Regions from separate parts of the Rhodococcus sp. NPDC127593 genome, predicted to be linked through region 2. Evidence: riboswitches for the same ligand, from Rfam matches in the RefSeq annotation. Region 2 holds a riboswitch; each other region holds the start of a gene.
The links. Region 2 has a riboswitch for S-adenosylmethionine ahead of ACFVJ3_RS10760 (bifunctional o-acetylhomoserine/o-acetylserine sulfhydrylase). Riboswitches for the same ligand answer to the same signal wherever they lie in the genome.
Positions count from the first base shown of each region.

Region 1: it holds a riboswitch for S-adenosylmethionine, as region 2 does, so the genes downstream of both, ACFVJ3_RS09245 (putative leader peptide) here and ACFVJ3_RS10760 (bifunctional o-acetylhomoserine/o-acetylserine sulfhydrylase) in region 2, are expected to answer to the same signal.
Region 3: it holds a riboswitch for S-adenosylmethionine, as region 2 does, so the genes downstream of both, ACFVJ3_RS09285 (putative leader peptide) here and ACFVJ3_RS10760 (bifunctional o-acetylhomoserine/o-acetylserine sulfhydrylase) in region 2, are expected to answer to the same signal.
Region 4: it holds a riboswitch for S-adenosylmethionine, as region 2 does, so the genes downstream of both, ACFVJ3_RS19485 (aminotransferase class V-fold PLP-dependent enzyme) here and ACFVJ3_RS10760 (bifunctional o-acetylhomoserine/o-acetylserine sulfhydrylase) in region 2, are expected to answer to the same signal.

Region 1 is NZ_JBHXWI010000008.1:40,855-44,419, forward strand. Features, by position in the region: gene ACFVJ3_RS09225 (alpha/beta hydrolase) at 1-10, shown strand, start outside; gene ACFVJ3_RS09230 (LppA family lipoprotein) at 7-546, shown strand; gene ACFVJ3_RS09235 (HAD-IIA family hydrolase) at 568-1,359, opposite strand; gene ACFVJ3_RS09240 (sulfite exporter TauE/SafE family protein) at 1,436-2,203, opposite strand; SAM riboswitch class I at 2,416-2,512, shown strand; gene ACFVJ3_RS09245 (putative leader peptide) at 2,520-2,594, shown strand; gene ACFVJ3_RS09250 (amino acid ABC transporter permease) at 2,740-3,565, shown strand, end outside.
Region 2 is NZ_JBHXWI010000009.1:165,439-169,003, forward strand. Features, by position in the region: gene ACFVJ3_RS10755 (homoserine O-acetyltransferase) at 1-592, opposite strand, end outside; gene ACFVJ3_RS10760 (bifunctional o-acetylhomoserine/o-acetylserine sulfhydrylase) at 589-1,872, opposite strand; SAM riboswitch class IV at 1,990-2,110, opposite strand; gene ACFVJ3_RS10765 (NADP-dependent isocitrate dehydrogenase) at 2,385-3,565, shown strand, end outside.
Region 3 is NZ_JBHXWI010000008.1:48,267-51,831, forward strand. Features, by position in the region: gene ACFVJ3_RS09275 (LLM class flavin-dependent oxidoreductase) at 1-763, shown strand, start outside; gene ACFVJ3_RS09280 (NtaA/DmoA family FMN-dependent monooxygenase) at 779-2,173, shown strand; SAM riboswitch class I at 2,221-2,314, shown strand; gene ACFVJ3_RS09285 (putative leader peptide) at 2,319-2,402, shown strand; gene ACFVJ3_RS09290 (ABC transporter substrate-binding protein) at 2,558-3,565, shown strand, end outside.
Region 4 is NZ_JBHXWI010000019.1:132,369-135,933, reverse strand. Features, by position in the region: gene ACFVJ3_RS19495 (purine-cytosine permease family protein) at 1-315, opposite strand, end outside; partial or broken gene ACFVJ3_RS19490 (mammalian cell entry protein) at 462-656, shown strand; SAM riboswitch class IV at 736-850, shown strand; gene ACFVJ3_RS19485 (aminotransferase class V-fold PLP-dependent enzyme) at 902-2,197, shown strand; gene ACFVJ3_RS19480 (putative leader peptide) at 2,202-2,294, shown strand; gene ACFVJ3_RS19475 (hypothetical protein) at 2,344-2,970, shown strand; gene ACFVJ3_RS19470 (flavin reductase family protein) at 2,976-3,485, opposite strand.

The sequences.
Region 1 (3,565 bases), on a different contig from region 2:
GATCCGGTGACAGTCCGCGGCGGGTGGGCAATGAAGGCGGTCGCTGTGATCGGCGCGGCGATCCTGACGAGCGGATGTGGTGACGTGACGGACAACCCTTACAACTTCAGCGACGAAGAAATTGCGGCGGCGGCAGCGAGCCTGAGCGACCGGCCGACACTCGCGGTCACCGAGCGGCAGGTCACCGATGCGCTGGTGCGGATCAGCGAGGCCGTCGCTGCGATTGCACCCGATGTCGGGTGGCGGTGGCATCGCGAACGCAGCCAGGGCGGCGGATGCCCGGGACCGTATGCGTATACGGCGGGGCTTTCCGTCACCACGCAGGTATTGCTGTCCGACACCCCGATCGGCGACGCGGACTGGCCCGCCGTGCTGGCCGTGGCCCGTGCGATCGCCACCGACGCCGGAATGGACCGGCTCGACGTGCTGGCCGACCGACCCGGACGCCACGACGTGACGTTCGCCGGTGGGGACGGGAACCGGATTACGTTCGGGACCTACAAGGCAGCGACCATCAGGGGCGTCACCGGCTGCCGCCACCCGTGAGTACTTGTTAACGTCCCGCGGTTAAGAAGTACTCACGGGCGGCGGAGCCGCATCGCCGAACGGATCAGACGTACGGCCGACGAGATCGGCGACCGATTTGAGCACCGTCGTGGGACGGTAGGGGAACAGTTCCACCGAATCCCGCGTCGAAATTCCGGTGAGGACGAGGATGGTCTGCAGCCCGGCCTCGAGCCCGCAGACGATGTCGGTGTCCATGCGGTCGCCGATCATCAGTGTGTTCGCGGAGTGCGCGCCGATGGCCCGCAGCGCCGAGCGCATCATCAGCGCGTTCGGCTTGCCCACGTAGTACGGGTCGCGTCCGGTGGCTCTACTGATCAGTGCCGCAACGGATCCCGTTGCCGGAAGGGAACCTTCCCGGGACGGGCCGGTGGGGTCGGGGTTGGTCGCGATGAAGCGAGATCCTCTCTCCACCAAACGAATTGCGGTGGTGATGGCCTCGAAGGAGTAGGTGCGGGTCTCGCCGAGGACCACGTAGTCGGGATCGTTCTCGGTGAGGACGTACCCGATGTCGTGCAGTGCGGTGGTGAGCCCGGATTCGCCGACGACGTACGCGCTGCCGCCCGGTCGCTGGTTCGCCAGGAACGTCGCGGTGGCGAGGGCGGACGTCCAGATCGATTCCTCGGGAATGTCCAGGCCGGTGCGGAGCAGGCGGGCGCGAAGGTCGCGCGGAGTCCTGATCGAATTGTTGGTCAGGACGATGAACGGGGTACCGGATTCCCGGAGTTCCGCCAGGAACAGATCGGCCCCGGGGACCAGATGTTCTTCGTGGACGAGAACGCCGTCCATGTCCATGAGATAGGTCCAGCCCGGGTGCTCTACATCGTTGCTCACCGACTCAGTATGAGGGAGCGGAAGGGTGCATGCGCGACTATGCGAGCAGCCGGAACAGACCGATGAGGCCGACGACGACGATGGTTCCCCGCAACGCGGTGGGCGACAGACGGCGGCCGTAGCGGGCGCCGAGGACGCCCCCGAACAGCGAGCCCACCGCGATGAGGCCGGCCGCCGCCCAGCTGATTCGGTCGAAGGCCACGAGCGTGTAGGCGGTCGCGGCGACGATGTTGACGATGAGCGAGAGCAGGTTCTTCGCGCCGTTCATCCGTTGAAGGCTCTCCGGCAGGATCGCGCCCATCACACCCATCAGCAGAATGCCCTGCGCGGCGGTGAAGTATCCGCCGTACACGCCCACGGCGAACGTCCCGACGGTCAGCAGGGTGAGGCGCGCCGGACTCAGGCCCGCCTCGTGGCTGCCGCGCTGCTTCGCCCAGGCCTGGATCTTCGGCTGCAGCACCACCAGGATCAGGGCGAGGATGAGCAGCACCGGGACGACGAGTTCGAACACAGTTTCGGGCAGGTGCAGCAGTAGCCACGAGCCGAGAAGCGCACCGCACAGTGACGCCGGGATCTGCCACCGGAGCCGCGGTCCCTGTCCGGCCAGTTCCCGCCGGTACCCCCACGTGCCGGATACGCCACCGGCGACCAGGCCGATCGCGTTCGACATCGTGGCGGTCACCGGAGGGAACCCGAAAGCCACCAGGGTGGGGAAAGTGATGAGCGTGCCGCTGCCGACGATGGCGTTGATCGCGCCCGCGCCTACACCGGCTACCAGGATCGCGATGACTTCGAGTGGTGTCACCGAGGCGACGTTACAAGGGCCTCGGAAGGCCCGGCAGCCGGGTCGCACGACCGCGGAGATGCAGAGCTGCGCGCTCTATTCAACCGCATGGATCGCCACCTGTCAGCACTTCTGCGCGCCGTGATTCTTGAATCCGCTCGGCGCCATTTCCCCTGTGTTGCAGGGAAATACCTCGTGTTGACGGGGTTCGGGAATGCAGCTAGTGTTCGCTTCAACCATCCAGAGCGACCGAGAGACCTGGCTCGTTGACGTCGCAGCAACCCTTCCGAATTCTTCGGGTGCGGGTGCTACCGCCGGGATCGATGGAAGGCAGCACATGAACTACCTCGCGCGCCCTGCGTGGCGCAGACGGCACATCGACCTGTGCCGGACCACCTCCTGCCACTGTTGACGAGGTCTCACAGCACGCTCGCCGGGCATTTCGCCCGGTGAGCGACTGATGCGCGCCCGCACCCCGCGGAAGACGCGCCCTCCTCCAGTCCCGATTCCAGGTGAAAGGCCGCCTCAGTGATGTCTGTCCTAAGTGGTGAGCGAGCGTGAGCGCCCCCGTACGGGCGCGTTCGGCCGCGCCCCTCGATTCAGGAGCCTCCGGCGACGGGGACGCTGCGCTGGAAGTGGCGCGGAGGTGGCATCCGTGGCGGTGGGTCGTCAGCGCCGCAGTGCTGGTACTGCTCGCCCAGTTCGTCCACGGCCTCGCGACCAACCCGGGATGGGACTGGGCGACGTTCGCCAAGTACTTCACCGCCGGCTCCGTGCTGCAGGCCCTGTGGATGACGGTGAAGTTGACATTGTGGGGGACGATCCTGGGATTCGCACTCGGTGTGGTGCTCGCGGTCAGCCGCTTGTCGCACAACCCGGTGCTGCAGGTGATCGCCTGGGTGTACATCTGGGCGTTCCGGTCGATTCCGCTGATCGTGCAGCTCCTGTTCTGGTTCAACATCACGTACCTGTATCAGACTCTGTCGCTGGGCATTCCGTTCGGTCCGGGCTTCCTCACGTTCGAGGTAAACGGCGTCATCAGCGGCTTCACCGCCGCCGTCATCGGTCTGGCCCTGCACCAGGCCGCGTACTCCGCCGAGATCATCCGCTCCGGCATCATCTCGGTGGACCACGGGCAGATCGAGGCGGCGCAGTCGCTGGGCATCCCGCGCCGCCGCCAGTTCTTCAAGATCGTTCTGCCCCAGGCGATGCGCGGCATCCTGCCGAACGCCGCGAACGAGGTGATCAGCCTGTTCAAGGGCACCTCGATCGTGTCGACGATGGCGATCGCCGAACTGTTCTACCAGGTTCAGGTGATCTTCGGCCGCAACGGCCGCGTCGTGCCACTGCTCATGGTCGCGACGATCTGGTACATCATCCTCA
Region 2 (3,565 bases):
CGATCTGGGTGGTCTGCGTGCCGATCTGGTCGGCGGTCGCGCGGGCGCCGACCGCGAGAACGAGCGCCGACGCCACCTGGTCCGGGTAGGTGACCGCCCACTCGAGCGCGCGCATTCCGCCCATCGAACCGCCGACGACGGACGCCAGCTTGTCGATGCCCAGCAGGTCGGTGAACTTCTTCTCGGCCGCGATCTGGTCGCGGATGGAGATCTCCGGGAAACGGCTGCCCCACGGGCGCCCGTCCTCGGCGATCGAACCGGGACCGGTGGTGCCGCGGCAGCCACCGAGGACGTTGGTCGCGACGACGCACCACTCGTCGGTGTCGATCGGCGCACCTGGACCGACCATTCCCGTCCACCAGCCGGGGGAGGGATGTTCGTCGGAGACCGGTCCGGTGACGTGGGAGTCGCCGGTGAGGGCGTGCTCGACGAGCACCACGTTGTCCCGGTTCGGGGACAGCTCTCCCCATCGCTGCACGGCAAGGGACACCGACGGGATCACTTCTCCGCTCTCGAGCTCGAGTGATCCGATGTCGATGGTGCCGAGACGTCCGTCCGCCACGGGCAGGTTCTGTACAGCGCTCACGGTCAAGATGCCGCCGCCGTAAGTCCGGTCTCGATATCGGCGATGATGTCGTCGATCCCTTCGATGCCGACAGCCAGGCGGACCAGTCCGGGGGTGACGCCGCTGGCGGCCTGCTCCTCGGGGGTCAGCTGGGCGTGTGTGGTGGATGCGGGGTGGATCACCAGCGAGCGGACGTCGCCGATGTTCGCGACGTGACTGTGCAGGGTGAGCGCGTTGACGAACTTCTTGCCCGCTTCGATGCCGCCGGCGAGTTCGAACGTCACGATGGCGCCCGCCCCCCTCGGTGCGATCTGCTTCGCACGGTCGTGCCAGGGCGAGGACGCGAGCCCGGCGTATCCGACGGACACGATCTCCGGCCGCGCCTCGAGGTACTCGGCGACGGCGGTCGCGTTCGACACGTGGCGTTCCATCCGCAGGCTGAGGGTCTCGATGCCCTGCGAGATGAGGAACGCGTTGAACGGGGAGATCGCCGACCCGAGGTCGCGCAGCAGCTGTACGCGCGCCTTGAGGGCGAACGCGGGCGGTCCGAGTTCGGAGAAGACGACGCCGTGGTAGCTCGGGTCGGGGGTGGTGAAGCCCGGGTGGCGGCCCTGGGTCCAGTCGAATGTGCCGCCGTCGACGATGACACCGGCGATCGCCGTGCCGTGGCCGCCGAGGTACTTGGTGGCCGAGTGCACCACGATGTCCGCGCCGTGCTCGAGGGGGCGGATCAGGTAGGGGGTGGCCACCGTGTTGTCGACGATCAGCGGGAGTCCGTGCTGATGCGCGATCCCGGAGATGCCGGGCAGGTCGAGGACGTCGTTGCGGGGATTGGAGATGGTCTCGCCGTAGAACGCCTTCGTGTTGTCCCGGACCGCGTCCTTCCACTGCTCGAGGTCGTCGGGGTCTTCGACGAACGAGACCTCGATGCCGAGCTTGGGCAGCGTGTAGTGGAAGAGGTTGTAGGTGCCGCCGTACAGCCGCGGGCTGGAGACGATGTGGTCGCCTGCCTGGGCGAGGTTCAGGATCGCGATCGTCTCGGCGGCCTGTCCGGAGGACAGCAGCAGGGCGGCGACACCGCCTTCGAGGGCGGCGATGCGCTGCTCGACCGCGTCCTGTGTGGGGTTCATGATGCGGGTGTAAATGTTGCCCGGCTCGGCCAGACCGAACAGCGCGGCAGCGTGATCGGTGCTGTCGAACGTGTACGAGGTGGTCTGGTAGATCGGCAGCGCCCGCGCCTTGGTGGTCGCGTCGGACGTCTGCCCGGCGTGGATCTGCTTGGTCTCGAACGACCAGTTCTCGGTCATGTGCTGTCTACTCCAGTGGTCTGACGAGGCGCGGACGGAGTGCTGGTGCGTTCGCGCGCAGGGCTTGTCTGGGGTCTATCTACGACAACAACAACACATCATGAACCTCCGATGTCGGACCCGCGCTTGTCACCCGACTGTTGTATGAATCAGGGAACCAGGTCATCACCCGGGGCACCCCACCGCGGTGGAGGGTTGCCGGCCAGCTAGCCGGGGCTCGTTGCTGGCACTCATGACCTGCAGTGAATCTTAGCGGCTGGGGTGGAACGACCGGAAACGGCACCGATCAGGGCCACTAGCAGGGAAAAGTTACCCGCGGGTAGGGGTGGGGGTGCGTGCCCCACGTGTTGCGAGCGTGGCGCATAGCAGTACGCTTGTCTTGTTTAGGTGCGGTCTCCCAGCGGCCGCCTTGACCGTCTACGTTTGATAAGCGAACCGTTCGCGGACCCACTCACAAAGTGCGCCCGCAACCGTGTAACCAGGGAAACTTCCTAGGAGGACGCGAAGCACCCATGTCCAAAATCAAGGTTGAGGGCACCGTCGTCGAACTCGACGGCGACGAGATGACACGCATCATCTGGCAGTTCATCAAAGACAAACTGATCCATCCTTACCTGGATGTGAATCTCGAGTACTACGACCTCGGCATCGAGTACCGGGACGAGACCGACGACCAGGTGACCATCGACGCGGCCAACGCCATCAAGAAGCACGGCGTCGGCGTCAAGTGCGCGACCATCACCCCGGACGAGGCACGCGTCGAGGAGTTCGGCCTCAAGAAGATGTGGCGGTCGCCCAACGGCACCATCCGCAACATCCTCGGTGGGACGATCTTCCGCGCGCCGATCATCATCTCCAACGTTCCGCGACTGGTTCCGGGCTGGACCAAGCCGATCATCATCGGCCGTCACGCCTTCGGTGACCAGTACCGCGCCACCGACTTCAAGGTCCCCGGCCCCGGCAAGGTGATGATCACCTACACGCCCGAGGACGGCAGCGAGCCGATCGAGCACGAGCTGGTGAACTTCCCCGAGGGCGGCGGCGTCGTCCAGGGTCAGTACAACTTCACCAAGTCCATCGAGGACTTCGCGCGCGCCTCGCTCAACTACGGCCTGCAGCAGAACTACCCGGTGTACCTGTCGACCAAGAACACCATCCTCAAGGCGTACGACGGCGCGTTCAAGGACATCTTCCAGCACGTCTACGAGACCGAGTTCAAGTCGGAGTTCGACGCGGCAGGTCTCACCTACGAGCACCGCCTCATCGACGACATGGTCGCGTCGGCGCTCAAGTGGGAGGGCGGCTACGTCTGGGCCTGCAAGAACTACGACGGCGATGTCCAGTCCGACACCGTCGCGCAGGGCTTCGGATCGCTCGGTCTCATGACCTCCGTGCTGCTGACCCCGGACGGAAGGACGTGTGAGGCCGAGGCCGCACACGGCACCGTGACGCGTCACTTCCGTCAGCACCAGCAGGGCAAGCCGACGTCCACCAACCCCATCGCGTCGATCTTCGCGTGGACCCGTGGACTCGAGCACCGCGGCAAGCTGGACAACACCCCCGACGTCATCGGCTTCGCCCAGAAGCTCGAAGACGTGGTCATCAAGACCGTCGAGGGTGGCCAGATGACCAAGGATCTCGCGATGCTGGTCGGTGGCGACCAGGGCTACCTGACCACCGAGGAGTTCCTCGG
Region 3 (3,565 bases), on a different contig from region 2:
CCACACCTCCTCCCAGCTCGCGACGCTCGACTACGCGTCGCGCGGTCGCGGCGGCTGGATCGCAGCACGCGACACCGACCCGCGAGTCGCGAGCGCACTGGGCCGGGCCGAGGTCACCGCACCCGCCGACCTCGAGCGGGAGGAACGCGACGCGATCACCGTGGTCCGGGAACTGTGGGATTCGTGGGACGACGACGCGGTGATCCGCGACTACGCCACCGGCCGTTTCGTCGACCGCGACCGATTGCACTACATCGACTTCCAGGGCGAGACGTACTCGGTGAAGGGTCCGGCCATCGTGCCCCGGCCGCCGCAGGGGCGGCTGGTGGTCTTCGGCCTCGAGGGGGACACCGATCCGTCGCTGGTCGACGTCGTGCTGGTGTCCGGACCGACACTCGAGGACACCGTCGAGGCCGCCGGGCGCGCGAAGGCGGGCGGGGCGGTGCTGGTGTTCGCCGAACTGGATGTCGCACTCGGTTCGTCCCCACCTGCCCCGCCGAGCGGACGGCTGTCGTTCGCCGGCGATGCCGCCGGGCTGCTGGAACTGCTGCGCGCCCTGGATACGTACGTCGACGGTGTGCGCCTGCATCCCGCCGTCGTCGACGAGGATCTTCCGGTGCTTGCGCGGTACGTGGTCCCGGCACTCCTTCGCGCCGGCATCGCCCACCGTCCCGTCCCCGGTTCGACCCTGCGCAGCACGCTCGGCCTCGACCGTCCCGTCACCCGATTCCAGGCCGAGCGCCTCGAAGACTCTTCTCGCTGAAAGGTTGTGGAGAACATGACCGATAACTCGTACGCGCGCCCCGGCGCCCAGGTGCACTTCGGTGTCTTCTTCCAGGGCGTCAACCACACGACGATCTGGTCGGACCCGTCGAGCGGATCGCAGATCGACTTCGAAACGTTCCGGCGGGTGGCTCTGACCGCCGAGCGCGGCCTGTTCGACGCCTTCTTCCTCGGCGAGGGCCTGCGCCTGCGGGAACAGGAAGGCAAGATTCTCGATCTCGACATCGTGGGCAGGCCGGACGCGATCACCCAACTCTCGGCGCTGGCCGGCATCACCCGGCACATCGGGCTGGTGGCCACCCAGAACACCACATACAACGAACCGGCCGACCTCGCCCGCCGGCTGTCCGGGCTGGACCTGCTGTCCGGCGGCCGTGCCGGCTGGAACGCCGTCACCACGGACAACGCGTGGACCGGAGAGAACTTCCGGCCCGGTGGCTTCCTCGATCACGCGGACAGGTACGAGCGGGCCGGGCAGTTCCTCGACACCGCCCGGGCGATCTGGGATGCGTGGGCCGACGATGCGGTCGCGACGCGCACCGACGCGCCGTCGTGGTCGACCCCGGACGGTGTGCAGGAGGTGTCCCGGCGCACGTCGCAGTTCGGCGTCACGATCACCCCCACGCTGCCGCGCAGCGCGCAGGGGCATCCCGTCATCTTCCAGGCCGGCGACTCACCGGCGGGCCGGGACTTCGCGGCCGCGCACACCGACGTGATCTTCTCCCGGCACGGAACGCATTTCGACGAGGCGCTCGCCTTCGCCGACGACATCAGGGGCAGACTGCGTCGTGCGGGGCGCCCCGAGGACGATGTGAAGATCCTGCCGGGGACGCAGATCGTGCTCGCGGAGAACGCGTCCGAGGTGGAGGAGAAGGTGCGCTGGGTCCGCGAGGGCCAGTACACCGGGCAGACGGCGTTGTCTCTGGTCGGCCAGGTGTGGGGCCGCGATCTGTCCGATCGCGACCCGGACGGTCCGCTGCCCGAATTCGATCCGGTGCCCGCGCCGATCTCCGTCACCCGCGGGGCCGCGCGCGACGGAAAGGATCCGCTGGCCATCGCCAGGGAATGGCGGGCCCTGGCCGAGGCGCAGAACCTGTCGCTGCGGCAGGTCGCGATCGCGACCACTCAGCGCTCCGGCTTCGCCGGTACTCCCGGACAGGTCGCCGACGAGCTCACCCGGTGGGTACGCAGTGGGGCCACGGACGGCTTTAATATCTCGCCGTACCTGGTGCCCACCGGACTCGACGAGATCGTCGACCTGCTCGTACCCGAATTGCAGGAGCGCGGTTCGTACCGAACGGAATACGACGGTTCCACCCTGCGTGAGCACCTCGGGCTCCGGCCCGCCCTGTCGTGGCGGGAGGTCGAGTCCCGGCAGGCGGTCGGGTAGCGAGGGTCCATGTGGCGCCGCGACCGGGGATCTCTTACACTCGGTAACGACCATCCAGAGCGACCGAGAGACCTGGCTCGTTGACGTCGCAGCAACCCCCCGCCCTGCGGGTGCGGGTGCTACCGCCGGGATCGATGGAGGAACCATGTTGACCGAAGGCTTCGTGAGCGCCTGGGGGCGTCTGCACGTCGATCTCTGCCGGCTGTCCACCTCCATCTGTCACAGCTGACCTGACACCCCGACAGACATCCGGGGTTCCTGCTCTACACACCGCATCCGCGTCGGATCCGGTGTCACTCACCTTTCTGTGCGCGTGAGCGCTGCCGATACGACGGGCAGCGCGCACGGCACTTCTTCGAGATCACGGAGTTCTCGGTGCCATCAGTGCCTTTGTCCTCGCCCTACCGGATCGCAGCAGGTATCGGAGTCGCCGCCGCGCTGGCCACGGCGCTCACCGCCTGCGGTGGGGGTTCCAGCAATTCCTCCGCGGATGCGGGCCCCGCACAGCCCGGCGGCACTCTCCGTTACGGCCTCTCGCAGGCACCCACGTGCGCCGACCCCGCACAGTCGGGCACGAACCAGACGATCTACGTCGCTCGTCAGGTGGTGGACTCGCTCACCGATCAGGACCCGGCAACGGGCGAACTGAAGCCGTGGCTGGCCGAGAGTTGGGAAACGGACGCCGACGCGTCCTCCTTCACGTTCCACCTGAAGGAGGGGGTGACGTTCAGTGACGGAACACCTTTCACCGCGGAGTCGGTGAAGAAGAATCTCGACGCCATCGTGAACACCCTCACCGGGGCCAAGGCAGCGCTCGGTGCCAGCTACCTCACCGGCTACACCGGCACCACCGTGATCGACCCGCTGACCGCGCAGGTCGACTTCGCCGCACCCAACGCGCAGTTCCTGCAGGCGTCGTCCACCCCGCAGCTCGGCATCCTGTCCGATGCGTCCGTCGCGAAGTCCGCCGAAGAGCGGTGCACCGGCAAGATCTCGGGCACCGGGCCGTTCACGTACGCCGACTACCAGCAGGACAAGTCGGTGACCCTCGCCAAGCGCGCCGGGTACAACTGGGGTTCCGACGTGTTCGGCCACGACGGCGAGGCCTACCTCGACACCATCGAGTTCAGTGTCGTCCCCGAATCAGGTGTCCGCACGGGCAGCCTGTCCTCCGGGCAGCTGGACGCGATCAGTGACGCGTTGCCGCAGGACGCCCCGCAGATCGAAGGTGCGGGCGGGCAGGTGCTCACCACGTCGAATCCCGGAACCCCGTTCGGCTTCCAGCCCAACGTGACCCGTGGACCGCTCGTCGATCCCGTCGTGCGCAGTGCGCTGGTCCCCGCGATCAACCGGCAGGAACTGGTCGACACCGTGCTCGGCCCCAACTTCAAG
Region 4 (3,565 bases), on a different contig from region 2:
GTTGTTCGTGCCGGTGCGCGGACCCAGGAGTGACAGGGGAGCGATGAGGAGCGTGCCGAGGCCGATGCCGACCGCGCTGGCCGCGACCGCGCTGCCGAACCCGAGCCCGAACGTGATGGGGAGCCAGCCGAACACGATCACCGAGAACGCCAGGTTGCCGCCGAAGAACACGGCGAGCATGTTGAGCGGTCGCGAATCGCGCTCCGATTCGGGGATGTACTCCACGCCGATCGTTTCGACGTGTCCGAAGCGGTCCTCCGGCGGGGAGGGGGCGGTGTCGTCGAGGGGCGTCGCCGGGTCGAGATTCGTGGACACTGCGGACCTCACATTCTGGGGGCGGAGGTGACCGTCATCACGTCCTGTTGGGTACCGAAGATATTCCAAACTGAAAATTCAGTCAAGACCTGCGAGCGACGTGCACCACCGATGGCGGTGCGAAGTTTGCGCTACGACGACCGGGCTTCCCGCAGAACACCGCCGCGTCCTGTGCGGCTCCGCAGGGCAGTCTCGGCGTCCGCAGCGCGAACCGGATCGTGTTCGGCGACCCCGCCGCCGTGCGGCCGTGGGACTGCACACCCAAGAAGGACCCGAACAGGTTGGCCCTCAACCCGATTGCACATCAGCTCGCCCCGCTCCGCGCGGCGACCCCCAACTGACGCGAGTTCACGGGCGCGGATCCCGGACTCCCGGGTTTCGGGTTGACAACTGCGCGTCGATCCTGCAATCTTCGAAACAGGTCACGAGTACCAGCGTCAAGCCCCGGCTAGCTGGTCGGCAACCCTCCACCGCGGCGGGGTGCTCCGGGTGACGACCAGGCTGAGGTCCATACCGGATCCGGCAAGCGCGGACTCCGAGAGGGCACCGACCCTGCGACGAGTCCCTGACTACTAGGGATGTCGTGATGACTGCTGTATTGACCGCTGACGTGTGTGTTGCCCCCCTGGCTCAAGTTTCGGGCTCCGACCTGCGGGTTCCGCTCGTTCAGGGCGGTGACTGCACCTACGTCAACTTCGACTACGCCGCCAGTGCGCCGGCGTTGGCGCAGGTGACCGACCGAATCGGGGCACTGCTTCCGACGTACTCCAGCGTGCACCGCGGCGCCGGCTACGCGTCGCGGGTGTCGACCGAGTGCTACGAGAAGGCCCGCGACTCGGTCGCCCGGTTCGTCGGAGCCGGCGAGGACCAGGTGGTGGTCTTCACCCGGAACACGACCGACTCGTTGAATCTGCTCGCCGGCTGTGTCCCCGGCAGCACCGTGGTCCTCGACATCGAGCACCACGCGAACCTGCTGCCGTGGAAGAACTCTCGTGTCGTGAGGGCGGCGGACACGCTGGACGAGACCGTCCGCCTGCTCGTCGCCGAACTGTGCTCCAAGCCCACCGCCCTGCTCGCGGTGACGGGAGCGTCCAACGTGACCGGCGAGGTGCTGCCGATCGCCGCCCTCGCCGAGGTGGCGCATCGTTGCGGCGCACGGATTCTCGTCGACGCCGCTCAGCTCGCACCGCACCGACGCATCGACATCGAGGAGTGGGGTGTCGACTACCTCGCCTTCTCCGGGCACAAGCTGTATGCCCCCTTCGGCTCCGGCGTGCTGGTGGGCCGCCGGGACTGGCTCGACGCCGCCGAGCCCTACCTCGCAGGCGGCGGAGCGGTCCGGAACGTGACCGTCGAATCCACCCAGTGGGCGCCCGCCCCCGCCCGGCACGAGGCGGGGTCGCCCAACGTGCTCGGCGCGGCGGCGCTCGCCGCCGCGTGCGATGCGCTGTCCGAGCTGGACTTCGGCACGGTGGCCGAACACGAGGCGGCGCTCACCGGCCGGCTCCTCGACGGCCTCGGCTCCGTCGACGGCCTGGAGTTCCTGCGGCTGTGGTCGGACGCGCCCGACACCGTGGGGATCGTGACGTTCACGATCGACGGGTTCGAGCCGGGAGAGATCGCCGCCTACCTGTCCGCCGAGCACGGAATCGGAGTTCGCGACGGGCGTTTCTGCGCCCATCCGCTGCTGGGACGCCTCGGCCGGCCCGACGGCGCCGTGCGCGTGAGTGTGGGTCTCGGAAGCTGCTCCGAGGACGTGGATCGGCTGGTCGACGCGGTGCGCACCCTGGTGGCGGGGCGCCGGAACTGGACCTACGCCAAGGAGAGCGGCCAGTGGAATCCGGTGCCGGAGACTCGTTTTTCGCGGGACGCGCTAGTATGACCGCATGGCATCGCAGGCTGGGAGCACAATGATTGCTCACTGGTGCCGTCGGCATGTCGATCTGTGCCGAACCGCCTCGGGTATGTGTTCGAGCTGACCGGTCTTCCAGCTCCGTTTCATTCACACGTCATTCCCGAGGAACCCCAATGTCTCGAGACAATGTCTTCGCTTCCCGTCCCCTTCGCGTCGCCGTCGAACTGACCGGATCGGGCCACCACCCGGCGGCCGAGGGTGCCGCAGGCACGCGGCCGATCAACGGCGCGGACTACTGGGTGGACCTGACCGCCGACTCGACGGATCAGCTCGACCTCACGTCGTTCCCGCCGAACGTCGTCCGTATCCGGGCGTCCGATCTGCGTGAGGCGCAGCAGGAACGGGCGCGGATCCGCGCCGAACTCGTCGCCGACGGTCGCGACCCCGACGGCGTCACCGTCCTGGTGGACCTCGAGGTGCTCATCGCCGGAGAGGCCCGCGCCGCGCGTAAGGAGCTGGCCCTCCTCGACAGCGCGCTGGAGACACCGCGTGCTCCGTTGTCGTTGCAGTACATCGGAACTCCGGTCGGCCTTGCCGGGCTCATCGCCGACATCCAGGCGGCCGGCGTCGCCGACGGTGTGACCCTGCTGCCGCTGTCGCTGCCCAGGGTTCTGGAGCAGCTCGTCGACGGCACCCTCCCGTGGCTGGAGGAGCGAGGTCTCGTCACCTCCGCCGACGCCGTCGACGAAGCACTGCGTCGCTTCGACCTCCCCCTCCGCGAGCGGGTACTGGCGTCCTGAGCAGGTCAGTTGCCGTTGTTCGCTGAACCCAGCGGCGTGGGCCGGTAGTACCGGCCCTCGTGATACAGCAGGGGAGCCGACGCGGAATCGTCGTCTGCCTCGGCATGGACTCGGGTGACGAGGCCGATGACGAGTGTGTGATCGCCGACGGGAATCAGCTGGTCCACGATGACCCGCAACCAGCTGGGAGTTCCGTGGAGGACCGGTTCGCCGGTGTCGAGTCGCGCCCAGAGGGACACGTCGGCGAACCGCTGGTCGGCGCTTCGGGAGAATCGCTGAGCCAGGTGCTGCTGGTGCTCGCCGAGGAGGTGGATCACCAGCGAATCCGCGGAATGGAGTGCCTCGATGCTGGACGAGGTGTTCGCGATGTTGAAAGACACCAACGGCGGGTCCAGTGAGACGGACGAGAACGAGGATGCGGTGAAGCCGACGGGGCCGGATCCCGCGTCGAGGGTCACGATGGTGACGCCCGCCGGGTGACGACGCAGGGCTGCGCGGTAATCCTCTGCGCAGATTCCGGGGGCGAGTTGAGGGTCGCGGGGGAGGTCCGAACCATCGACGGTTTCGGCGTTCTCGGCTCTGTCGGACAAATCAT